Regions from separate parts of the Kitasatospora setae KM-6054 genome, predicted to be linked through region 2. Evidence: riboswitches for the same ligand, from Rfam matches in the RefSeq annotation. Region 2 holds a riboswitch; each other region holds the start of a gene.

Region 1 (7,339 bases), 850 kb from region 2:
CTACACGGCGCTGCGCGAGGTCTACGGGGTGACGGTCGCCGAGGCCGAGGAGACCATCGAGACCACCCTCGCCAACCCGCGCGAGGCCGGCCTGCTCGGCTCCGACCTGGGCCTGCCGATGCTGCAGCTGTCCCGGCACTCCTTCGACGCGGACGGCGCGCCGGTGGAGTGGGTGCGCTCGATCTACCGGGGCGACCGCTACAAGTTCATCACGCGGCTGAACCGGCCGGCCTGACCACCGGCTCTTCCGGTTCCTCCGGGACGACGCAGCATCACGCGGCTGAACCGGCCGGCCTGACCACCGGCTCTTCCGGTTCCTCCGGGACGACGCAGCATCACGCGCCTGAACCGGCCGGCCTGACGCGTCCGCGTCCGACACGTTCGGGTGGTCGCCGGGTTCCCGGTTGACGGGGTAGTGACAAGGGTCACCCGTCTGCCCTAGCCTCGCGGGGACCTTCCGATCACCGAGGGTGCTGCTCGGCGGACGCACGGCCGTGTGCGTTGCGGCGCCACTGAGGTGACTCCTCGTCAGCCTCCGGGAGCCGCTCGTGCCGTCGTCGTCCCCGTTCCCTCCTCCTTCGGGCGCTCCGGGCGCCCCGCCCGTGGTGTCCGCCGCCCGGGTGCTGGCGGGCCTGTGCCTGCTGGTGCCGATCGTGGTGATGCTGTGGGTGCCGTCCTACCGCAAGGCCGCGCCGGATCTCGGCGGGATGCCGTTCTTCTACTGGTACCAGCTGCTGTGGGTGCCGCTGTCGGCGGTGTTCTCCGGCGCGGCGTACCTGTTGCTCAGGCGTGACGAGGCGGCCCGCCGGGCCGCCTCCGCCGTCTCCGGGGCCGTCTCCGGGCCGCTGGACGGGGGCCGGGCGTGAAGCACGTGGACTGGACCGCGATGACGGTCTTCCTGCTGTTCTTCGTCCTGGTGACGGTGATGGGCTTCCTGGCCTCGCGCTGGCGGCGGCCGGACGACGCCCAGCACCTGCACGAGTGGGGCCTGGGCGGCCGGAGCTTCGGGACCTGGGTGACCTGGTTCCTGCTCGGCGGCGACCTGTACACGGCGTACACCTTCGTCGCGGTGCCGGCGGCGGTCTACGCGACCGGCGCGATGGGCTTCTTCGCGGTGCCGTACACGATCATCGCGTACCCGCTGGTGTTCCTGTTCCTGCCCCGGCTGTGGTCGGTCTCCCGGGTGCACGGGTACGTGACGCCGGCCGACTTCGTGCGCGGCCGGTACGGGTCGCGGGGGCTGTCGGTGGCGGTGGCGCTGACCGGCATCCTGGCGACGATGCCGTACATCGCGCTGCAGCTGGTCGGCATCCAGGCGGTGCTGGACGTGCTGGGCGTGGGCGGCAGCGGGAACTGGTTCCTGCAGGACCTGCCGCTGTTCGTGGCGTTCGGCGTGCTGGCCGCGTACACGTACTCGTCGGGGCTGCGGGCGCCGGCGCTGATCGCGTTCGTGAAGGACGCGCTGGTGTACGTGGTGATCCTGGTCGCGGTGGTGTACATCCCGATGCGGCTGGGCGGCTACGGGAGCGTGTTCGACTCCGCGGCGCGGAAGTTCTCGGCGCCGGGCTCGGCGGGCAAGCTGATCCTCGGCCCGGACAAGCAGTGGGCGTACGCGACGCTGGCGTTCGGGTCGGCGCTGGCGCTGTTCATGTACCCGCACTCGGTGACCGGCGTGCTGGCGTCGAAGTCGCGCAACACGGTGCGCCGGAACATGGCGATCCTGCCCGCGTACTCGCTGATGCTGGGGCTGCTGGCGCTGCTCGGCTTCCTGGCGATCGCGGCCGGGGTGGGCAAGGGCGTGCCGAACTTCAACAGCCAGCTGGCGGTGCCGCAGCTGTTCGCGGACATGTTCCCGTCCTGGTTCACCGGGGTGGCGTTCGCGGCGATCGGGATCGGGGCGCTGGTGCCGGCCGCGATCATGTCGATCGCGGCGGCGAACCTGTTCACCCGCAACGTCTACAAGGAGTTCCTGAAGCCGGGCGCGACGCCGGCCGAGGAGACCCGGGTGGCGAAGCTCGCCTCGCTGCTGGTGAAGGTCGGCGCGCTGGCGTTCGTGCTGGTGCTGGACAAGCAGGCGGCGATCAACTTCCAGCTGCTGGGCGGCCTGTGGATCCTGCAGACCGCGGTGGCGCTGGTCGCGGGCCTGTTCACCCGCTGGTTCCACCGCTGGGCGCTGCTGGCGGGCTGGGCGGTCGGCATGGTGTACGGGACGTGGCAGGCGTGGGGGGTGTCCACCCCGAAGGTCAAGCACTTCGCCGGCAACAGCACGGAGATCCCGGGGATCGGCCAGACCGGCTACATCGGCCTGACCGCGTTCGTGCTGAACGCGGTGGTGGCGGTGGTCCTGACACTGGTGCTGCGGGCCCTGAAGGCCCCGGAGGGCGCCGACGAGACGGCGCGGGCCGACTACTCCGCCGAGGCCGGCGACGAGGCGCTGGAGCACGCTCCGCAGCCCGCGGCGGCGCACTGACGCACCGGGGGCGCACACCGTGCGTCCGTGCGCCCTCTGGTCGCGCCGTTGCCCCGATCGACACCGGGGTGACGGCGCGATCGTCTGTTATGACCGGCCGTTCGGCGGAGAGACCGGGAGAGACGACACACCGCACGCGCCGACGACCACCGGGAGCCACCGCCATGACCGACCTGAGCACGCTGCGCAACGGGCACCGGCCGGAGGCGGAGCGGCCGGAGCCGCCGCTCCGCCTGCCCTCGGTGCTGATCGCCACCCGGCACGGCGAGTCGACCGCCAACGTGGAGTTCCGGCAGGCGGACGCCAGCGGGGCGCTCGCCGTCCCGATCACCTGCCGGGACGCCGACATCCCGCTCTCCCTGCACGGCCAGGACCAGGCCCGCGACCTGGGCCGCTGGTGGGCCGAACGGCCGCCCGCCGACCGGCCGCGCTCGGTCTGGTGCTCGCCGTACGTGCGCACCGCCGAGACCGCCCGGATCGCGCTCGCCCAGGCGTCCGGCCTCGGCGCCGTCCCGGTCGGCCTGGCGGTGCGCTACGACGAGCGGCTGCGCGACCGCGAGCTGGGCGTGCTGGAGATGCTCACCAAGGCCGCGATCGAGCGCGACCACCCCGCCGAGGCGGCCCGCCGGCGGCGGATGGGCGAGCTGTACTACCGGCCGCCGGGCGGCGAGTCCTGGCTGGACGTGGCGCTGCGGGTCCGCGGCCTGCTGCGCGACCTGGGCGAGGAGGAGGCGGGCCGGCCGGTGCTGGTGGTCGCGCACGACTGCACGGTGCTGATGCTGCGGCACGTGCTGGACCGGCTCACCGAGGACGAGCTGCTGGCGCTGGACCCGGTGGCGAACTGCTCGGCCAGCGTCTGGCGGGCCGACGGGGGGCGGCTGCGCCCGTCCAGCTGGAACCAGACCGGCCACCTGACGTCCTGAGCCCTGCCCGTCCTGCCGCCCTGCCTGTCCTGCCGCCCTGCCTGTCCTGCCGCCCTGCCTGTCCTGCCGCCCTGCCCGCCCTGCCGCCCTGAGCCCGGGCCCCCGCTACGCCCCGGCGGCCCGTCCCGGGCCGCCGAACGCCCGCCGGTAGGCCAGCGGGGTGGTGCCGAGCCGGCGGCCGAAGTGGTGCCGGAGCGCGGCGGCGTTGCCGAAGCCGCAGCGGGCGGCGACCGCGTCGACGCTCTCGCCGGTGGACTCCAGCAGGTGCTGGGCGAACAGCACCCGCTGGCCGGTGAGCCAGCGGTGCGGGGTGGTGCCGGTCTCCTGCCGGAAGCGGCGGGCGAAGGTCCGGGGCGACATGTGGGCGAGCCGGGCGAGCTGGTCGACGCCGGTCTCCCGGTCGAGGTGGCGGCGCATCCACTCCAGCACGGCGGTCAGCGCGTCGCCCTCGCACTCGGGCAGCGGCCGGTTGATGAACTGGGCCTGGCCGCCGTCCCGGTGCGGGGCGACGACCATCCGGCGGGCGATCGCCCGGGCCACCTCGGCGCCCTGGACCTTGCGGACCAGGTGCAGGCAGGCGTCGATGCCGGCGGCGGTGCCGGCCGAGGTGATCACCGGGTCGTCGTCGACGTACAGCACGTCGGGTTCGACGGTGGTCAGCGGGAAGCGCTCGGCCATCAGCTCGGCGTACTGCCAGTGGGTGGTGCAGCGCCGGCCGTCGAGCAGGCCGGCGGCGCCGAGCAGGAAGCTGCCGGAGCAGATCGACAGCAGGTGGGCGCCGCGGTCGTGGGCGGCCCGCAGCGCGGCGAGCAGCGGTTCGGGGTAGTGGGCGCGGATGCCGGTGGCGGTGGCGATGACCAGGTCGGCGTCGGCGAGCCGCTCGGGCCCGTGCGGGACGTCGACGGTGAAGCCGGCGTGGGTGCGCATCGGCCCCGGCCGGTCGCCGACCAGGGCGAAGTCGTAGACCGGCAGGCCGGAGGCGCTCCGGTCGAGGCCGAACACCTCGCAGGCCACGCCCAGTTCGAAGGGGTGGATCTCTTCGAGGACCACCACGGCGACGTTGTCGAGCTTCCGCATCGGTCCAGGATGGCAGTGGCAGGATTTCGTGGCAATGGTGCGTTCCTGCCACTCGTCGGCCGGGGGCCGGGGGCGGAGAGTGGAGGCATGACCACCGCACTCGCCCTGCTGGGCCTCCTCGGCGGTTTCGGCCTCATCGGCGCCCTGGTCGGCCGCGACCTGGAGCGCCACGGCCGGACCGGCCGCGACACCGTCCACCGCCCGACCGGCTACCCCTTCGACCCGGACCTGGCCGACCCGCGCCGCCGCCGGTCCGGCACACTGTCCGGATGCAGCCTCCGATCGTCCGCCGCGCCCTCGTCCACGACCTCGCCGGTGCCGGGGAGGTCAGCGTCGCGGCCTTCGTCGGCGACGGCCACACCCGTCCCGACTCGCCGTACGTCGAGCTCCTCCGCGACGCCGCCCGGCGCGACCGGGAGGCCGAGCTCCTGGTCGCCGTCGACGGTTCCGGAGCCGTGCTCGGCTGCGTGACCTTCGCGCCCGGCGGCACCCCGTGGGCGGACACCGCCGGGCCCGGCGAGGGCGAGATACGGATGCTCGCGGTCGGGCCGGCGGCCCGCGGCCGGGGCGTCGGCCGGGCCCTGGTGGAGGCGTCGATCGCCCGCAGCCGGGAACTCGGGCTGGGCGGGATGGCGTTCTCCACCCGTCCGGCGATGACCGCCGCGCACCGGATCTACGAGGCCCTGGGCTTCGTCCGGACGCCCGAGCGGGACTGGTCGCCGGTGCCCGGCACCGACCTGATGGTCTACACGATGCGGTTCTGAGGCGGTTCCGAGGCGGCTCCGGCGCCGTTTTCGTTGTCTACGCGCGGCGCCACCGCCGCGACACGCGCTACTACATCTGGTGCTTCCAGATCCAGCCACCACAACATGTATGCTCACTCTCGCTGTCGACGCAGGGGAACCCGGTGAAAGTCCGGGGCTGCCCCGCAACGGTGAGCGGGCTGTAGCGACGCCCGCGCAGTCCGAGGACCTGCCGACGGTGTGCGACACGGCATCCCCGCAGACGCCTTGTGCAGCACAGCTTTGCCGTCCGGTCTCGCGGGCGGACCGGGGGTGGGTCTTCGCGCGCCGGAACGCGTTCTCGTTCCCCCGTGCCGCCTTCCCCTGGCCGCGTGCGGTCCCGGACACCCCGAGCCACGTCCGCCGCCGCCACAGGAGAGAGTGCGCCTTGACCGTCGCCGCCTCAGTCACCCTGCCGTCCCAGGGATCCGCCGACGCCTTCACCGACCCCGGTGCGGCGTTGCTCCGGCTGCTCACCGACCGCAGCACCGACCTCCCCCAGGTGGACCCCGGCCACGTCGCCGCCGCCGCCCTGCGCGGCCGGCACGCCGGTTCGGACTTCGCCGAGCTCCGCGGGCTGGCCGTCGAGGCCGCCGCGTCGATGATCGCCGAGGACCCGCAGTACTCGAAGCTGGCCGCCCGCCTGCTGGCGCTGGAGATCCGCGACGAGGCCGCCACCCAGCAGGTCACCTCGTTCTCCTCCTCGGTGGCCGTGGGCCACGCCGAGGGCCTGATCGGCGACGCGACCGCCGCCTTCGTGGCCGCGCACGCCGACCTGTTCGACTCGCTGGTGGACGAGGCGGGCGACGACCGCTTCGAGTACTTCGGCCTGCGCACCGTGCAGTCCCGCTACCTGCTGCGCCACCCGATCACCCGCAAGGTGGTCGAGACCCCGCAGCACTTCCTGCTCCGGGTGGCGGCGGGCCTGGCGGTCGGCACCTCCGAGGAGTCGGTGCGCGAGGTCGCCGAGCTGTACACCCTGATGAGCCGGCTGGAGTACCTGACCAGCTCGCCGACGCTGTTCAACTCCGGCACCCGGCACCCGCAGATGTCCTCCTGCTACCTGCTGGACTCGCCGCTGGACAACCTGGACTCGATCTACAACCGGTACGCGCAGATCGCCCGGCTGTCCAAGCACGCCGGCGGCATCGGCCTGTCCTACTCGCGGATCCGCTCGCGCGGCTCGCTGATCCGCGGCACCAACGGCCAGTCGAACGGCATCGTCCCGTTCCTGCGCACCCTGGACTCCTCCGTGGCGGCGGTCAACCAGGGCGGTCGGCGCAAGGGCGCGGCCTGCGTGTACCTGGAGACCTGGCACGCCGACATCGAGGAGTTCCTGGAGCTCCGCGACAACACCGGCGAGGAGGCCCGGCGCACCCACAACCTGAACCTGGCGCACTGGATCCCGGACGAGTTCATGCGCCGGGTGAACGCCAACGCCGACTGGTCGCTGTTCTCCCCGGCGGACGTGCCGGAGCTGGTCGACCTGTGGGGCGCCGACTTCGACGAGGCGTACGTGAAGGCCGAGCTGGCGGGCAAGGCCGTGCGCACCATCCCCGCGCAGACCCTGTACGCCCGGATGATGCGCACCCTGGCGCAGACCGGCAACGGCTGGATGACCTTCAAGGACGCCTCCAACCGGGCCGCCAACCAGACCGCGCTGCCGGGCCGCACGGTGCACTCCTCGAACCTGTGCACCGAGATCCTGGAGGTCACCGACGACTCCGAGACCGCGGTCTGCAACCTCGGCTCGGTCAACCTGGGCGCGCACGTCGCCCCCGGCGCCACCGCCGCCGACCTGCTGAACGCGATGGACTGGGACCGCCTGGACGCCACCGTCCGCACCGCGGTGACCTTCCTCGACCGCGTGATCGACATCAACTTCTACCCGACCACCGAGGCCGGGACGTCCAACTCCCGCTGGCGCCCGGTCGGCCTGGGCGTGATGGGCCTGCAGGACGTCTTCTTCCAGCTGCGGATCGACTTCGACTCCGCCGAGGCGGTCGCCCTCTCCACCCTGATCGCCGAGCGGATCATGCTCACCGCGTACGAGCGCTCCGCCGACCTGGCCGAGCGGTTCGGCCGGC
Region 2 (7,339 bases):
CGGACGGGTCATCTCCCCGGCCGACGGCGTGGTCCAGTCCATCGACGAGTGGCCGGACGGGCGCACCCGCGTCGCGATCTTCATGAGCCCGCTCAACGTGCACGTCAACCGCGCGCCGCTGGCCGGCGCCGTGACGTCGGTCGAGCACATCGCCGGTGGGTTCGTCCCGGCGTTCAACAAGGACAGCGACCGCAACGAGCGTGTCGTGTGGCACTTCGACACCGAGCTCGGCGACATCGAGATGGTGCAGATCGCGGGCGCAGTGGCCCGCCGCATCGTCCCCTACGTGGACGCCGGCACCAAGGTCGAGCAGGGCGAGCGGGTCGGTCTGATCCGCTTCGGCTCCCGCGTCGACACCTACCTGCCGGCGGGCGTCGAGGTCGGCGTCACGGTCGGCCAGAAGACCACCGCCGGGGTGACGCGCCTTGACCGTGACTGATCCTGAGACCCTGATGGAGCTCGACGACGAGTCGACCGAGCTCCGCCGCCGCCGCTGGGCGCGGGACCGCGAGCTGCGCGCCCCCCGCTCCCCCCAGCACCTGTCCACCGCCGACTTCCTCACCCTGGGCAACGCCGTCTGCGGCTTCCTGGCGATCTACTCGATCACCACCGGGATCCTCATGCCGCACCTGACCAACGAGTCGGCCGCCCCGGTCAAGCACAGCGCCGCCACCGCGGTGACGCTGCTGCTGATCGGCTCGATGTGCGACCTCTTCGACGGCCTGGTGGCGCGCAAGCTGCGCTCCTCCGCGCTCGGCGCCGAGCTCGACAACCTGGCCGACCTGATCAGCTTCGGCATCGCGCCGGCCTACTTCGTCGCGGTCTGGGGCCTGGTCTCCCCCGGCACCAACCAGCAGTTGTCCGCGTTCATCGCGCTGACCGTGCTGCTCGCCGTGGTGCTGCGGCTCGCCCGCTTCTCGGCGGTCAAGATGCGGCCGGGGATCTTCCAGGGCATGCCCTGCCCGATGGGCGCGATGACCGTGCTGGCGATCGTGCTGCTCGACCCGCCGTTCGTCCCCGGCCTGCTGATGATCTTCGGCGTGGCCTACCTGATGGTCAGCCGGATCGAGTACCCGAAGCCGCAGGGCCTGCTCGCCACCGCGACGCTCGCCTGGATCGTCGTCTCGATCGGCTGCCTCGCCTCCTGGGCGGCCGGCCTGCCCGGCGGCGACACGCTGATGCACATCGGCGCGGTCGCCCAGATCGCGCTCGCCGCGATGGCGCCGCTGCTGGTCATCCGCCGCAAGGTCGGCGAGAAGGTCGGCGTGGTGCGGGCGCGCCGGGCGGAGAACCGGGGCTGAGACGCCACCGCACGAGGAAGCCGCCCTCCCGGGAAGTTCTCCGGGAGGGCGGCTTCTTCGTGCGCGCGGTGCGGCCGGCCGCTCAGGCGCCGCCGTTGCCGCCGTTGTGGACGGAGAAGGCGCTGCGGCGGGCGGCCCGGGCCACCGCCGGGTCCGGGTGGACCGAGGCGACGGCGGTCAGCACGCTCGCGGCGCGCGGGTGGCCGGACTGCCGGGCCCGGTGGAACAGGCGCACCGGCTCGCCGGCCGAGGCGCCCTCGACGTGGCCGACCAGCAGCGCGGTCTCGCCGTGGTCCAGGACGGCGGCGGCGGTGTCGACCCACAGCCAGGCGGCGTCCTCCGCGCCGAGCACGTCGGCCGGGGAGACCCCGTCCTCGTCCAGCTGTTCGGCCAGCCAGAGCAGCGCGTAGGGGCGCAGGACGGGCTCCTCGACGGCGGCGCGCACGCCCTGCTCGGCGGTGGAGCCCGCCACCACCCGCAGCGCCTCGAAGGCCAGGCCGCGGACCAGCGCGTCCTCGCCGCGGGCGGCCTCCAGCAGTTCGGCGACCGCGCGGTCGGCCGGCCGGGCCGCGACCCAGGCCCGGAACTCGGCGCGGGCCGGGCCCGGGCTGTAGTCGGCGCAGGCGCTGAGCAGCTCGGCGGCGCTCTGCTCGATGTGGCCGGCGGCGGTCTGCGCGACGGTGCAGATCTCCTCCAGCTTGGCCCGGACGGCCCAGTGGCCGAGCGGGGAGAGCTCGGCGGCCTCGTCGCGGCGGCCGAGCGCGCCGACGGCGGCCAGGCCGTCGAGCATCCAGTCAAGGACGGCGGCGACGTCGGCGGGCGAGTGCGGGGTGTCGATCTGCGGTTCGCGGCAGGTGCCGCGGACGGCGGAGACCGCGAACGCGGCGTGCGGGACGGGCGACAGCGGGAAGGTGCCGGAGCTGGGGCCGAGGCGGCGCTCGTCGAGGCCTCGGCGGAGCAGTTCGAGCAGTTCGCTGTCGGCGACCGGGCCGTCCACCAGGTGCAGGAAGGACAGCAGCTGGGGGGCCTGGTCGACGGCCTGGCCGGCCAGCTGGGCGAAGACGCCGCGCAGCGCGGCGGGCGGGACGGGGGCGAGCAGCGTCCAGGCGTCGAACAACGCGGACCAGCCGCGGATCACCGCCTCGTCGTCGTGCTCCCAGGCGTGCAGCCGCCAGCCCGGCCCGGCCCCGCCGTCGCGGAGCTCGACCAGGCCGACCAGCAGGGCCTGGCCCCAGGAGTTGGCGGCGGCGCCGACGGTCATCGCGAGGGCCCGGCCGGCGGCGCGGGCGTCCTCGGGGAGGAGCTCGCCGCGCTTGTCGACCTCGGACAGCTCGCCCGCCCAGCGGGCGACCCGCACGGCGTCGGCGAGCATCCGGCGGGCCAGCGGGGCGAGCTCGGAGGGCGCCGGGAAGCCGTCGGGGACGGGCACCCGGCCGCGTCCAGGCTTCGCGGGGACCCGGCGGCGGGGGGCGGCGGCGGGGGGGGTGCCCTCCACACGACCGACGGCCGCCGTTCCGGGCAGACGGGTCACCGTCGCACCGGTGCGGTGGGGCGGGTGCGGGGCATCACGGTCGCGCGGGTTCCGAGACGTCACGCCGTGCAGTCTTCCCCTTGTACGGGCCTTCTGTCACATCGACTGTCGACCTGTCTCGGCCCGTTGTCCGAACGCCTCGAACTGCCGGGGGACGAATCGCCGCGAAACGGTACGAAGCACTCCGTTTCTCGACGTGGACATGGCAGGCATGGTGACCACTCCGAGACGGAGACGCGGTACCCGGCGTTCCGGTTCCCGCTGCTCCGCCGCCCGAACCCGCCGTACGGGCCCGATCGCTCAGAGCAGCGGGGTGAGGAAGCGGCGCAGCGCCTCGGTGTACCCGGCCGGGTCGGCGTTCCACAGCGCGGCGTGGCCGGCCCCCGGCACCGGGTGCAGGCTGACCAGGTCGTCCCGGCCGTCGGCGAGGCGCCGGGCGGCGCTCCACGGCGCGACCGGGTCGTCCGGGCTCTGCAGCAGCAGGGCGGGGGCGGGAAGGTCGGCGCCGGAGGCGATCCGGGCGAAGTCGGCCAGGTCGACGCCGGTGCGGCCCTCGGCGGCGAGCGCGCCCAGTTCGCCCAGCGCCGGGGAGGACCAGGCCCGGCCGGTCTCCCGGCGGACCGTCTCGGTCCAGTCCAGCACCGGGGAGTCCAGCACCACCCCGGCGATCCGGTCCCGCCAGGTGGAGCGGGCGGCCGTGTGCAGGGCGATGGTCGCGCCGACCGACCAGCCGTACAGCACCACCTGCCCGGCGCCCTGGGCCAGCGCGTACCGGATCGCCACGTCGACGTCCTGCCACTCGGTCTCGCCGAAGTGGCCCAGGCCGTCGGGCGAGGCGGGCGCGCCCCGGTCGCCGCGGTAGCTGACGGCCAGCGCGGGCAGCCGCAGCGCGTGCAGCAGCGGCAGCACCGGCAGGCACTGCTCGCGGTCGGTGCCGGGGCCGTGCACCAGCAGCACCCAGGTGCCGCGGGCGCCCGCGGTGCGCCAGGCCGGCAGGTTGCCGAGGTCGGCGGCGACCGCGACGTCCGTGTAGTCCAGGCCGAGCGCGGTGCGCGGGTCGCCGCGCAGCACCCGCGCGGTGACCTCGACCGCGGTGCCGACCGCGAGGGTGCCGCCGTCGGCCCGCTCCAGCCGCCGGGTGACCCGGCCGCCGGACTCGTCGAGCACCGCGCCGACCACGGCGTGCCCGCCGCCGGGCCACTCCAGCGCGTACGTGCCGCGCCGGCGGGTCTCCGGCGTCGCGGTCAGCACCACCCGCCCCGGCCCGAGCGCGACCACCTCGACCGGCACCGGCGCCGACAGCACCTGCCCCCCGGCCCCGGGCCGCACCACCCGGTCCGACACCTTCCGGCCCAGCAGCAGGAACGCCGCCGTCCCGGTCCCTACTGCGGCGGCCGCGACGGCGGCTGCGGTTCCCCAACGCATGGCGGTCTCCCGGGTGCTGGCGGTGCTGTGCCTCCCAGTGCACCTGCCCCGGAGCCGGACGGCCATTCGGGGCCGCGATGCGGGTGACGGGCGACGGCGGCGCGGGGGCCGGGGGCGGGGGCCGGGGCGAGGGAGGGGACGAAGCGGGATGGCGACGGTGTGTGACCAAACGCTCCGTCGGGTCGGTTGACTGCCGCGAAGCGGGCGTGGTGGGATCTTCGGGCCAAACGGAGGCAAGCAGAGGAAGCCGGTGCGAGTCCGGCGCGGTCCCGCCACTGTGACCGGACACCCCGCGCGGGGGTGGCCGGAAGTCAGGAGACTCTGGCCTCCGTTCCGTCGATCCAGGGCGCGGACCCTGAGTGAGGACACGACGCCATGCGGGCTGCCCCGTACCTGGTGGGCGCGGTCGCGGGATATCTCGCGGACGCCCGGTTCGGAGACCCCCGGCGCGGACACCCCGTCGCCCTGTTCGGCGCCGCCGCGGGCCGGTTGGAGCGCCGGCTGTGGCGTGACCACCGGGGGGCGGGGGCGCTGCACGCGGCGCTCGCGGTCGGCGCGGTCGCGGGCGGGGCGGTGCTGGCCGGCCGGGCGGTGCGGCGTTCGCCGCTGGCCGGGGGGGCGCTGGCGGCCGGGGCGGTGTTCACCGTGCTCGGCGGGACGTCGCTGACCCGGGAGGCGGCCGCGATCGGCCGTTCGCTGGCGGACGGCGACCTGTCGGCGGCCCGGGAGCGGCTGCCGCACCTGTGCGGGCGCGACCCGTCCGGCCTGGACGAGGCGCAGGTGGCGCGGGCGGTGGTCGAGTCGGTCGCCGAGAACACCGCGGACGCGGTGGTGAACGCCCTGGTGTGGGGCGGTGTCGCGGGCGTGCCGGGGCTGTTGGCGTTCCGGGCGGTGAACACGCTGGACGCGATGGTGGGGCACAAGTCGGCCCGCTACCGGCGGTTCGGCTGGGCGTCGGCCCGGCTGGACGACGTCGCGGGGTGGCCGGGCGCCCGGCTGACCGCGCTGCTGACGGTCGCCGCGTCCGGCGCCCCGACCCGCGCCTGGCGGGTCTGGCGGCGGGACGGCTCCGCGCACCCGAGCCCGAACGCGGGCCAGGCGGAGGCCGCGTTCGCGGGCGCGCTGGGCGTGCGGCTGGGCGGGACGCTGCGCTACGGCGAGCGGGTCGAGCACCGGCCGGTGCTGGGCGCGGAACTGCCGCCGGTCGGCGCGGCCGACATCGCCCGGGCCTGCCGGCTGTCGCGCCGGGTCGGCGCGCTCGCGCTGGCGACGACGCTCACCGCCCGGGCGCTGGGCGGGCGGGCGCTGGGCGGGCGGGTACGGCGCGGGTGAGCCCGCTGTCGCGACCGCCCCGCCCCGGGCGGGCCTCCGGCCTGCCCGCTCCTCTTCTCCTCCTCCCGCTCCGCTTCCTCGAAGGAGTTCTGCCGTGAACGGCGCGCTGTTGGTGGCCGGTACGACCTCGGACGCGGGGAAGAGCGTGGTGACGGCGGGCATCTGCCGCTGGCTGGCCCGGCAGGGGGTGCGGGTGGCGCCGTTCAAGGCGCAGAACATGTCGTTGAACTCGTTCGTGACGGCCGACGGGGCGGAGATCGGGCGGGCGCAGGCGATGCAGGCGCAGGCGGCGGGGGTGGCGCCGGAGGCGGCGATGAACCCGGTGCTGCTGAAGCCGGGCGCGGACGGGCGCAGCCAGGTGGTGCTGCTGGGCCGGGCGGTCGCGGAGGTCGGGGCGCTGGACTACCGGGACCGCAAGCCGGTGCTGCTGGAGCGGGCGCTGGAGTGCCTGGCGGACCTGCGGTCGCGGTTCGACGTGGTGGTGTGCGAGGGCGCGGGCTCCCCGGCGGAGATCAACCTGCGGGACCGGGACATCGCCAACATGGGCCTGGCGTCGGCGGCCCGGCTGCCGGTCGTGGTGGTGGGCGACATCGACCGGGGCGGGGTGTTCGCGTCGATGTTCGGGACGCTGGCGCTGCTGTCGCCGGACGACCAGTCGCTGGTCGCCGGGTGGTTCGTCAACAAGTTCCGCGGCGACGCCCGGCTGCTGGCGCCGGGCCTGGAGATGCTGCGCGGGCTGACGGGCCGTCCGGTGCTGGGGACGTTCCCGATGCTGCCGGGCCTGTGGCTGGACGCGGAGGACTCGCTCGACCTGGCCTCGGTGGCGGCCCGCCCGTCGGCGGGCGGGCCGGTGGGGGCGCAGGTGCTGCGGGTCGCGGTGGTGCGGCTGCCGCGGCTGTCGAACTTCACGGACGTGGACGCGCTGGCGCAGGAGCCGGGCGTGCTGGTGCGCTGGGCGACCCGCCCGGAGGAGCTGGCGGACGCCGACCTGGTGGTGCTGCCGGGCACCCGGGCCACCGTCGCGGACCTGGCCTGGCTGCGGGCGCGGGGCCTGGCGGAGCCGCTGGCGGCGCGGGTCGCGGCGGGGCTGCCGGTGCTGGGGGTGTGCGGCGGCTACCAGATGCTGGGCCGGGAGATCGTGGACGCGGTGGAGTCGAAGTCGTCCGGCCCGGTGGCGGGCCTGGGGCTGCTGCCGACCCGGGTGGTGTTCGGCGCCGAGAAGGTGCTGGCCCGGCCGGCGGGCGTGGCGCTGGGCGAGCGGGTCGAGGGCTACGAGATCCACCACGGGGTGGTTGCGGTGGAGGGCGGCGAGCCGTTCGTCACCGACGACGCGGGCCGCCCGCTGGACGGCTGCCGGCTGGGCCCGGTGTGGGGCACCACCTGGCACGGGGTGCTGGAGAACGACGCGTTCCGCCGGGCCTTCCTGGCCGAGGCGGCCCGCGCGGCGGGCCGGGCGTTCGTCCCGGCGCCGGACACCTCGTTCGCCGCGGCCCGCGAGCAACAGCTCGACGCGCTGGGCGACTTGGTCGCCGAGCACGCCGACACGGACGCACTGTGGAAGCTGATCGAGAACGGGGCACCGGCGGGTCTGCCGTTCGTGCCGCCCGGGGCCCCGGCCCCGCTGGAGATGGGGAGTGCGAAGTGACCGAGGCCCGTTATCCGTTCACGGCGATCGTGGGCATGGACGACCTGCGGCTGGGGCTGTTGCTGAACGCGGTCTCGCCGGCCGTGGGCGGGGTGCTGGTGCGGG
Region 3 (7,339 bases), 4.8 Mb from region 2:
TCGCCGGCGCGGTCGCCGCCGCCCCGCCCGGGGCCGGGCCGCTGGAGGCCGCCGGGGCCGCGCTGGCCGCCGCCGGGGAGCACGCGTTCACCGCCGAGCGGTACCCGACCGTCCGCGAGCGCCAACAGGTGGTCGCCGCCAACCCCGAGCTCACCGAGCGCGAACTCCTCAAGCGCGAGGCCCTCGCCACCGCCCTGGCCGACGCGCTGCGCGAGCGCGGCGTCCCCGATCCGGCCGCCGTCCTCACCGCCGCGCTCACCCTGCTCGCCCTGGGCGCCGCCCTGGCCCGCTGGACCGACCGCCCGGGCCTGGACTTCGCCGCGCTGGCCCGCGAGGAACTCACCGCCCTGCGCGACACCGCCGCCACCCTCTGAGGAGCCCCCGTGCGCCCGCCCGTCGCCGACGTCGGCGAGCACGACGCCCTGATCGACCGCACCGCGCTGGCCGGCCCCGGCCACCCGCTGCTCGCCGTCACCACGCTGCGCCCCGAGGACTGCGCGGAGCCCGCGTGGTACGAGCAGGAGACCGCGTACGGCACCGAGTTCCGCGCCCCGGCGGCGGCCGTCGAGGAGATCAACGCCAACCTGTCGATCGGCAACCTCGGCTTCGAGGAGTTCGCCGCCGCCGCGCACCGCGACCCCGAGGGCCGGTACCGGCCGGGCGCCTGAGGCCGGGCCCGTCCGTCCGGCCTGGGAGAATGGACCCCTCGCCGACCACCACGACCGAGGAGTTGACGCCGGTGCCCGAGGGGCATGTGATCCACCGCCTGGCCGGGGAGCACGACGAACTGTTCGGCGGCCGCCCGGTGCGGGCGTCCAGCCCGCAGGGGCGGTTCGCCGAGGGGGCCGCGCTGATCGACGGGCGGGTGCTGGACGAGGCGCAGGCGCACGGCAAGCACCTGTTCCTCGGCTTCGGCGAGCACTGGCTGCACGTGCACCTCGGCCTGTACGGCACGTACGCCTTCGGGGCGGGCGAGCCGCCCGAACCGGTCGGGCAGGTCCGGCTGCGGATGGTGGGCGACACCGGCTACGCCGACCTGCGCGGCCCCACCGCCTGCGAGCTGCTCACCCCCGCCGAGAAGGCCGCCGTCCACGCCCGGCTGGGCCCCGACCCGCTGCGCCCCGGCGACGCGGGCGACGCGGCCTGGTGGCGGATCTCCCGCAGCGGCAGCACGATCGCCGCCCTGCTGCTGGACCAGAAGGTGCTGGCGGGCGTCGGCAACGTCTACCGCGCCGAGGTGCTGTTCCGGCTCGGGATCAGCCCGCACCGCCCCGGCCGCGCGCTCTCCCGCCCGGAGTGGGACGCGATCTGGGCCGACCTGGCCGCCCTGATGCGCGACGGCGTCGCCGCCGGCCGGATCGACACCGTCCGCCCCGAGCACACCCCCGAGGCGATGGGCCGCCCGCCCCGGGTCGACGACCACGGCGGCGAGGTGTACGTCTACCGCCGGTCCGACCGGCCCTGCCTGGTCTGCGGCACCCCGGTCCGCACCGAGGAGCTGGCCGCCCGGAACCTGTTCTGGTGCCCGCGCTGCCAGCGGGCGTGACGCCCCGTCAGCGGGTCAAGCCTTGACGCAAGGTTGACCACGCCTTGGGCGAGGGCTCCGGAACGGCGCTCCTATTGTCGGGTCCATGCCCGTGCAACCGTTCCAGGGCCCGCGCCCCACCCCGGCGCTCCCGGTCCTGCCGTACCGCAAGCCCACCAGGGGACGCGACTACTGGGTGCTGGACGACGTCCTCCCGGACCCGGACGCGGTGCGGGCCAGGCACCTGGCGCGCACCGACTGGGACGAGGGCTACCCGCACCGGCCGGAGTCCTGGCCCGGCCTGCGGGCGATGCCCGGGCTGGAACCGGACGAGCTGGCGCACGTCGAGGCGCTGGTGCGGGCGGCGACCGGGGCCGGGCGGATCTGGGCGCTGGACCAGGCCGAGGGCGGCACGTTCAACCACAACTGCGTGCAGGTGGTCGGCGCGGGGGAGTGCGAGCCGCGCCCGCACACCGACTCGCGCTCGCTCTGCCGGTACGCCGCCGTGCTCTACCTCAACCCGGCCGTGCCCAAGCGCTGCGGCACCAGCTTCCACCGGCAGAGCTTCCCCGGCGGCCGGCTCGGCGGCAACAGCGTGGTCGCCCCGCACGACAACCTGGTGGACGCCCTGGGCACCCGCTTCGTCCCGCCGGACTCGTTCACCGAGGACCTGGCCGTGCCGCACCGCTACAACCGGCTGCTGCTCTACACCGCCAACCTGATCCACACCGCGACCGAGTACCACGGCGCGACGCTGGAGGAGAAGCGGATGACCTGCGTCTTCTTCTGGATGGCCTGACAGTCCGTCACCACGTTCCTGACCAGGCGTGATCTGCGCCACCCGGGCCCCGGTGCGCTCTTGCCGCCGGGCCCGGGCCGGGCCTACGGTGGGCGGGCCGTGGTGTTCGGGAAGCCGGTGCACCGCGTCCGTCACGAGAGTGTGCGGCGCGGGAGTCCGGAGCGGCCCTCGCCACTGTGATCGGGGAGTCGTCGGCTCCCACCCCGTGCCACTGGCCGCCCGCGGCCGGGAAGGCCGGGAGCCGGCGCGCAACACCCCGTCAGCCAGGAGACCGGCCACGGCATCTCACGAAGTGATCCACGAGGTGCTGGAGCGTGAACGCGGATGACCGCGCATGAGTCGACCCTGCCCGGGAACGAACCCGGGACCCCCCTGCCCGCCTTCCGCTGGCGGCGCGAGGACACCCTGCGCACGGCCGGGCTGATGGCGGTGATCCTGGTGCTGCACGCGGTGGCGTTCGGGACGCTGCTGTTCCTGGTCGCGCCGCACCACTACGCCGTCGGCACCCAGGTGTTCGGCGTCGGCCTCGGCGTCACCGCGTACACCCTGGGCATGCGGCACGCCTTCGACGCCGACCACATCGCGGTGATCGACAACACCACCCGCAAGCTGATGGCGGACGGCCGCCGCCCGGTCTCGGTGGGCTTCTGGTTCGCCCTCGGGCACTCCTCGATGGTGGTGCTGATGGCCGCCCTGGTGGCCGGCGGCGCGGCGCTGGCCGGCACCCTGATGGACGAGGACTCCGCCACCCACCAGGTGCTCGGCACCATCGGCACCACCGCGTCCGGCGCCTTCCTCTACCTGATCGCAGCGCTCAACCTGGTCGCCCTGCTGGGCATCTGGCGGGTGTTCCGGGCGATGCGGGCCGGCGAGTACGACGAGGCCGAGCTGGAGAGGCATCTGGCGGCGCGCGGTCTGCTGGCCCGGCTGCTGAACCGGGCCACCCGCTCGATCAGCCGCCCCGGCCAGATGTTCCCGGTCGGGATGGTGCTCGGCCTGGGCTTCGACACCGCCACCGAGGTCACCCTGATGGTGATGGCGGGCTCCGGCGCGGCCTCCGGCCTGCCCTGGTACGCGGTGGTCTGCCTGCCGCTGCTGTTCGCCGCCGGGATGAGCCTGTTCGACACGCTGGACGGCACGTTCATGAACTTCGCCTACCAGTGGGCGTTCGCCAACCCGGTCCGCAAGGTGTACTACAACCTGACCATCACCGGGCTGTCGATCGCGGTGGCCTTCGTGATCGGCACCATCGAGCTGGTCGCCGTGCTGCACGACAAGTTCGACCTGGCCGACCCGGTCACCGGCTGGATCGCCGGACTCAGCCTGGACAACGTCGGCTTCGTGATCGTCGGCCTGTTCGTGCTGGTCTGGGCCGCGGCGATCGGCTACTGGCGGATCGCCAAGCGCTCCCGCGCGTTCGCCGGGGCCGGCGCCGGGGCGTCCTGACGGCGGGTTCTGACGGCGGGTCAACCGGTGGCCAGGAGCAGCGTCCCGGCCACCGCGAGGCCCGCGCCCAGCACCTGCACCCGCAGCAGCCGCTCCTTCAGCAGGCCGCGCGCCATCAGCGCGGTGACCACCGGGTAGAGCGAGGCCAGCACGGCCGCGACCGCCACCGGACCCAGGTAGGAGGCGGCCGCGTACAGGCCGTTCGCGGCCACGTCGGCCACCCCGACGGCGGTCAGCGCGGGCAACTCGCGCAGGCCCGCCCGCAGTTCGAGCGGCTGCCGGCGGGCCGCGGCGGCCAGCAGCCCGGCGCCGACCGCGGTGTTGGTCAGCCGCTGCACGCACAGCGTCAGCAGCAGTGCGCCGCCCGCGCCGGCGTGCGCGACCAGCGCCAGCACCGCGCCGAAGGCGAACGCCGCGCCCAGCGTGAGCGCCAGCACCCGCCCGCCGACCGCGGGCCCGCCGCGCTGCGGGCCGCCCGCCAGGGCGACCCCGGCGACCGCCACCGCGATGCCCGACGCCTGGACGGGGCCCGGCCGTTCGCCGAGGAACAGGCCGACCCCGATCGGCACCAGCACGCCGACGGTGGCCAGCGGCGAGACCACGCCCATCGGCCCGAGCGCCAGCGCCCGGTAGAACGCCAGCAGCGCGAACGGGCCGATCGCGCCCGCCGCCACCGCGTACCAGAGGGCCGGCCCGGCCCCGGCCCAGCCGCCGCTCGCGGTCACCGCCACCGCGAGCACCGCGGCGGCCGCCGCCTGCGAGAGCACCACCACGGTCAGCGCGGGCAGCCGCCGGGTGATCGCCCCGCCGCCGTAGTCGGCGACGCCCCAGAGCAGGCTGGCGAGCAGCGCGAACGCGGCGCTCATGAGGCGGCGGGCAGGGCGTGGGGGAGGGCGGGAGGGGCGGCGGACAGCATGGTGGACTCCGCAGTACAGTCGGTGGACCTGTCGATGCCGCCGCAGCATAGTTCACTCTGATGCACTGGCCCAAGCAGAATATTGGACTGCCCCGTGCTGGACGCCGATCTCGTCACCCAGGCCCTCGCCCGCAACCTCAAACGGCTGCGCCTCGAACGCGGCCACACCCTGGACGCCCTGGCCGCCCGCTCCGGGGTCAGCCGGGGCATGGTCGTCCAGATCGAACAGGCCCGCACCAACCCCAGCGTCGGCACCGTGGTCCGGCTCGCCGACGCGCTCGGCGTCTCGATCGCCCGGCTGCTCGACTACGACGCCTCCTCCGAGGTCCGGATCACCCCGGTCGAGGACGCCGTCCGGCTGTGGACCGGCCCCGGGGGCGGCAGCGGAACCCTGCTCGGCGGCACCGAGGCCCCCGGGCCGCTGGAGCTGTGGTCCTGGCGCCTGCACCCCGGCGAGGCGCACACCTCCGACCCGCACCCGCCCGGCACCGTCGAGATCGCCCGGGTCGACGAGGGCGTCCTCACCCTCACCCTGGACGGCCGCGACCACCGCGTCCCGGCCGGCTCCACCGCCTCCTACGAGGCCGGCACCGCCCACGGCTACCGCAACGACGGCGACGCGCCCTGCCTGGTCACCATGGTCGTCTCGGTGCCCCCGCCCGGGGCCTGAGCAGGCCGAAGGGCCCCGGGGGAGCCCGGGGCCCTGCGCGTCGTTCCGGTCAGCCGCCGTACCGGCGCCGGTACAGCTCGACCCGGCCCTCGGTGTCCATCAGGCGGGCCCGGCCGGTGTGGAACGGGTGGCTCGCCGAGGACGTCTCGACGTCGACCACCGGGTACGTCCGCCCGTCCGCCCACGCGACCGTGCGGTCGCTCGCGGCGGTGGAGCGGGTCAGGAACGACAGGCCCCCGGTCTTGTCCCGGAAGACCACCGGACGGTACTCGGGGTGGATTCCCTGCTGCATGACTGTTCCTCCTCGCCGGCTGCGTGCGCGGGTGCGCGCACGGGTGCGTGATCGATCGGACGGGTGCGGTGCGGGCGCCGCGGTCAGCGGGCCTCGCGGAACTCCACGTGGCGGCCCGCCACCGGGTCGAACTTCCGCAGGGCCATCCGGTCGGGGTCGTTGCGGCGGTTCTTCCGGGTCACGTACGTGAAGCCGGTGCCCGCCGTGGACCGGAGCGTGACCACCGGTCGCAGTTCGCTGCGTGCCATCGTCTCGTCCTTCCTCTCCCGGCAACGATTGCCGTTTTCATCAGGTCACAACGCGACGCCCCCCGCCCGCATTCCCGCCCGCGCCCCCGTTTCCCGCGCCCCCGTTCCCCGTGCCCGGCCGCGCCCCGCCCCCTACGGCCGGTCCCGACAGGCGCCCCGGCGGACCCGTTCGTACGCTCGGACCATGTCCGACGCGCACGCCGCCCGACGCGAACGCCTCCGCGAGTACTGCAGCGCCTCCGGAGCCGACGCCGCGCTGATCACGCGCGCGGCCAACGTCCGCTACCTGACCGGCTGCCCCCCGCTGGGCGCCGCGCTGCTGCTGACCCGGGAGCGGGCGGTGCTCGCGGTGCCCGAGGACGCCGAGCCCGGCGAGGGCGGCGAGCGGCCCGGCGACCCCGAGGTCACCCGGCTGCCGGTGCCCGCCGAGGGCGACGCCGCGTTCGCCGCCGCCGAGGCCGCCGCCCGGCTGCGGGTGCGCGACCTCGCGGTCGAGGAGCACGACCTGACCGTGGACCGGCACCGCGCCGTCGCCCGGCTGCTGGGGGCGACCCGGCTGCTCGACCTGGACCGGGCGGTGGAACGGCTGCGGGTGGTCAAGGACGAGTACGAGCTCGCCGACCTGCGGATCGCCGCCGAGATCGCCGACCAGGCCCTCGGCGAGCTGCTCGAATCGATCCTGGTCGGCCGCACCGAGCGGCACCTGGCGATGGAGCTGGAGCGCCGGATGATCGACCACGGTGCCGACCGGGCCGCCTTCCCGGTCTCGGTCGGCACCGGCAGCCACTCCGGCCTGGAGCGGCACCAGCCCACCGACCGCCGGGTCGAGGAGGGCGACTTCCTGACCGTCGCGCTCGGCGCCCGCTACCGCGGCTACGGCATCTCCACCGCCCGCACCTTCGTGATCGGCGCCGCCCCCGCCGCCTGGCAGGTCGAGCTGCACCGGCTGGTCTTCCGCGCCCAGCGGGCCGGCCGGGAGGCCCTCGGGCCGGGCGTCGAGCAGCACGTCCCGGACGACGCGGCACGTTCGATCCTCCAGGCCGCGGGCCACCCCGAGCGGTCCGTCCACGCGCTGGGACACGGCATCGGTCTGGAGATCCGGGAGGCTCCGCGCCTGGGGCCCGCCGACATGGGTAAACTGGACAACCGCGTGCCGGTCACCGTCGGTCCGGGGGTCCATCTCCCCGGTCGGGGCGGTGTCCGGATCGAGGACACGCTCGTGGTGCGGCCTCCCGAGGAGGGCGGGCCCGAGCTGCTCACCATCACCACCAAGGAGCTCCTCGCGCTGTGACCGGAAGCGGTCCCGGCGGCGCGCGGCTTGGTGTTCCTTGACAGCGGACATATCAGGAGTAAGTGCGCCCGTGGCTACCACGAACGATCTCAAGAACGGCATGGTCCTCAAGCTGGACGGCGGCAAGCTCTGGACCGTCGTCGAGTTCCAGC

What was found. A riboswitch is a leader RNA that binds a small molecule or an ion and turns the genes downstream of it on or off. The one in region 2 is predicted to bind cobalamin.
Region 1: it holds a riboswitch for cobalamin, as region 2 does, so the genes downstream of both, KSE_RS24310 (ribonucleoside-diphosphate reductase subunit alpha) here and KSE_RS27905 (cobalamin biosynthesis protein) in region 2, are expected to answer to the same signal.
Region 3: it holds a riboswitch for cobalamin, as region 2 does, so the genes downstream of both, nicT (Nickel transporter NicT) here and KSE_RS27905 (cobalamin biosynthesis protein) in region 2, are expected to answer to the same signal.

Annotation. Positions count from the first base shown of each region.
Region 1 is NC_016109.1:5,450,191-5,457,529, reverse strand. Features, by position in the region: gene KSE_RS24340 (GntR family transcriptional regulator) at 1-235, shown strand, start outside; gene KSE_RS24335 (DUF3311 domain-containing protein) at 603-866, shown strand; gene mctP (monocarboxylate uptake permease MctP) at 887-2,470, shown strand; gene KSE_RS24325 (histidine phosphatase family protein) at 2,635-3,393, shown strand; gene KSE_RS24320 (helix-turn-helix domain-containing protein) at 3,499-4,470, opposite strand; gene KSE_RS24315 (GNAT family N-acetyltransferase) at 4,740-5,234, shown strand; cobalamin riboswitch at 5,338-5,464, shown strand; gene KSE_RS24310 (ribonucleoside-diphosphate reductase subunit alpha) at 5,641-7,339, shown strand, end outside.
Region 2 is NC_016109.1:6,304,617-6,311,955, reverse strand. Features, by position in the region: gene KSE_RS27925 (phosphatidylserine decarboxylase) at 1-439, shown strand, start outside; gene KSE_RS27920 (CDP-alcohol phosphatidyltransferase family protein) at 426-1,301, shown strand; gene KSE_RS27915 (hypothetical protein) at 1,384-2,730, opposite strand; gene KSE_RS27910 (alpha/beta hydrolase family protein) at 3,133-4,257, opposite strand; cobalamin riboswitch at 4,472-4,601, shown strand; gene KSE_RS27905 (cobalamin biosynthesis protein) at 4,633-5,589, shown strand; gene KSE_RS27900 (cobyric acid synthase) at 5,684-7,234, shown strand; gene KSE_RS27895 (putative cobaltochelatase) at 7,270-7,339, shown strand, end outside.
Region 3 is NC_016109.1:1,553,987-1,561,325, reverse strand. Features, by position in the region: gene KSE_RS06830 (helix-turn-helix domain-containing protein) at 1-374, shown strand, start outside; gene KSE_RS06825 (DUF6924 domain-containing protein) at 384-668, shown strand; gene KSE_RS06820 (Fpg/Nei family DNA glycosylase) at 740-1,546, shown strand; gene KSE_RS06815 (DUF6445 family protein) at 1,632-2,324, shown strand; cobalamin riboswitch at 2,408-2,618, shown strand; gene nicT (Nickel transporter NicT) at 2,649-3,770, shown strand; gene KSE_RS06805 (DMT family transporter) at 3,791-4,636, opposite strand; gene KSE_RS06800 (helix-turn-helix domain-containing protein) at 4,781-5,356, shown strand; gene KSE_RS06795 (type B 50S ribosomal protein L31) at 5,406-5,648, opposite strand; gene rpmG (50S ribosomal protein L33) at 5,732-5,896, opposite strand; gene KSE_RS06785 (aminopeptidase P family protein) at 6,081-7,187, shown strand; gene efp (elongation factor P) at 7,258-7,339, shown strand, end outside.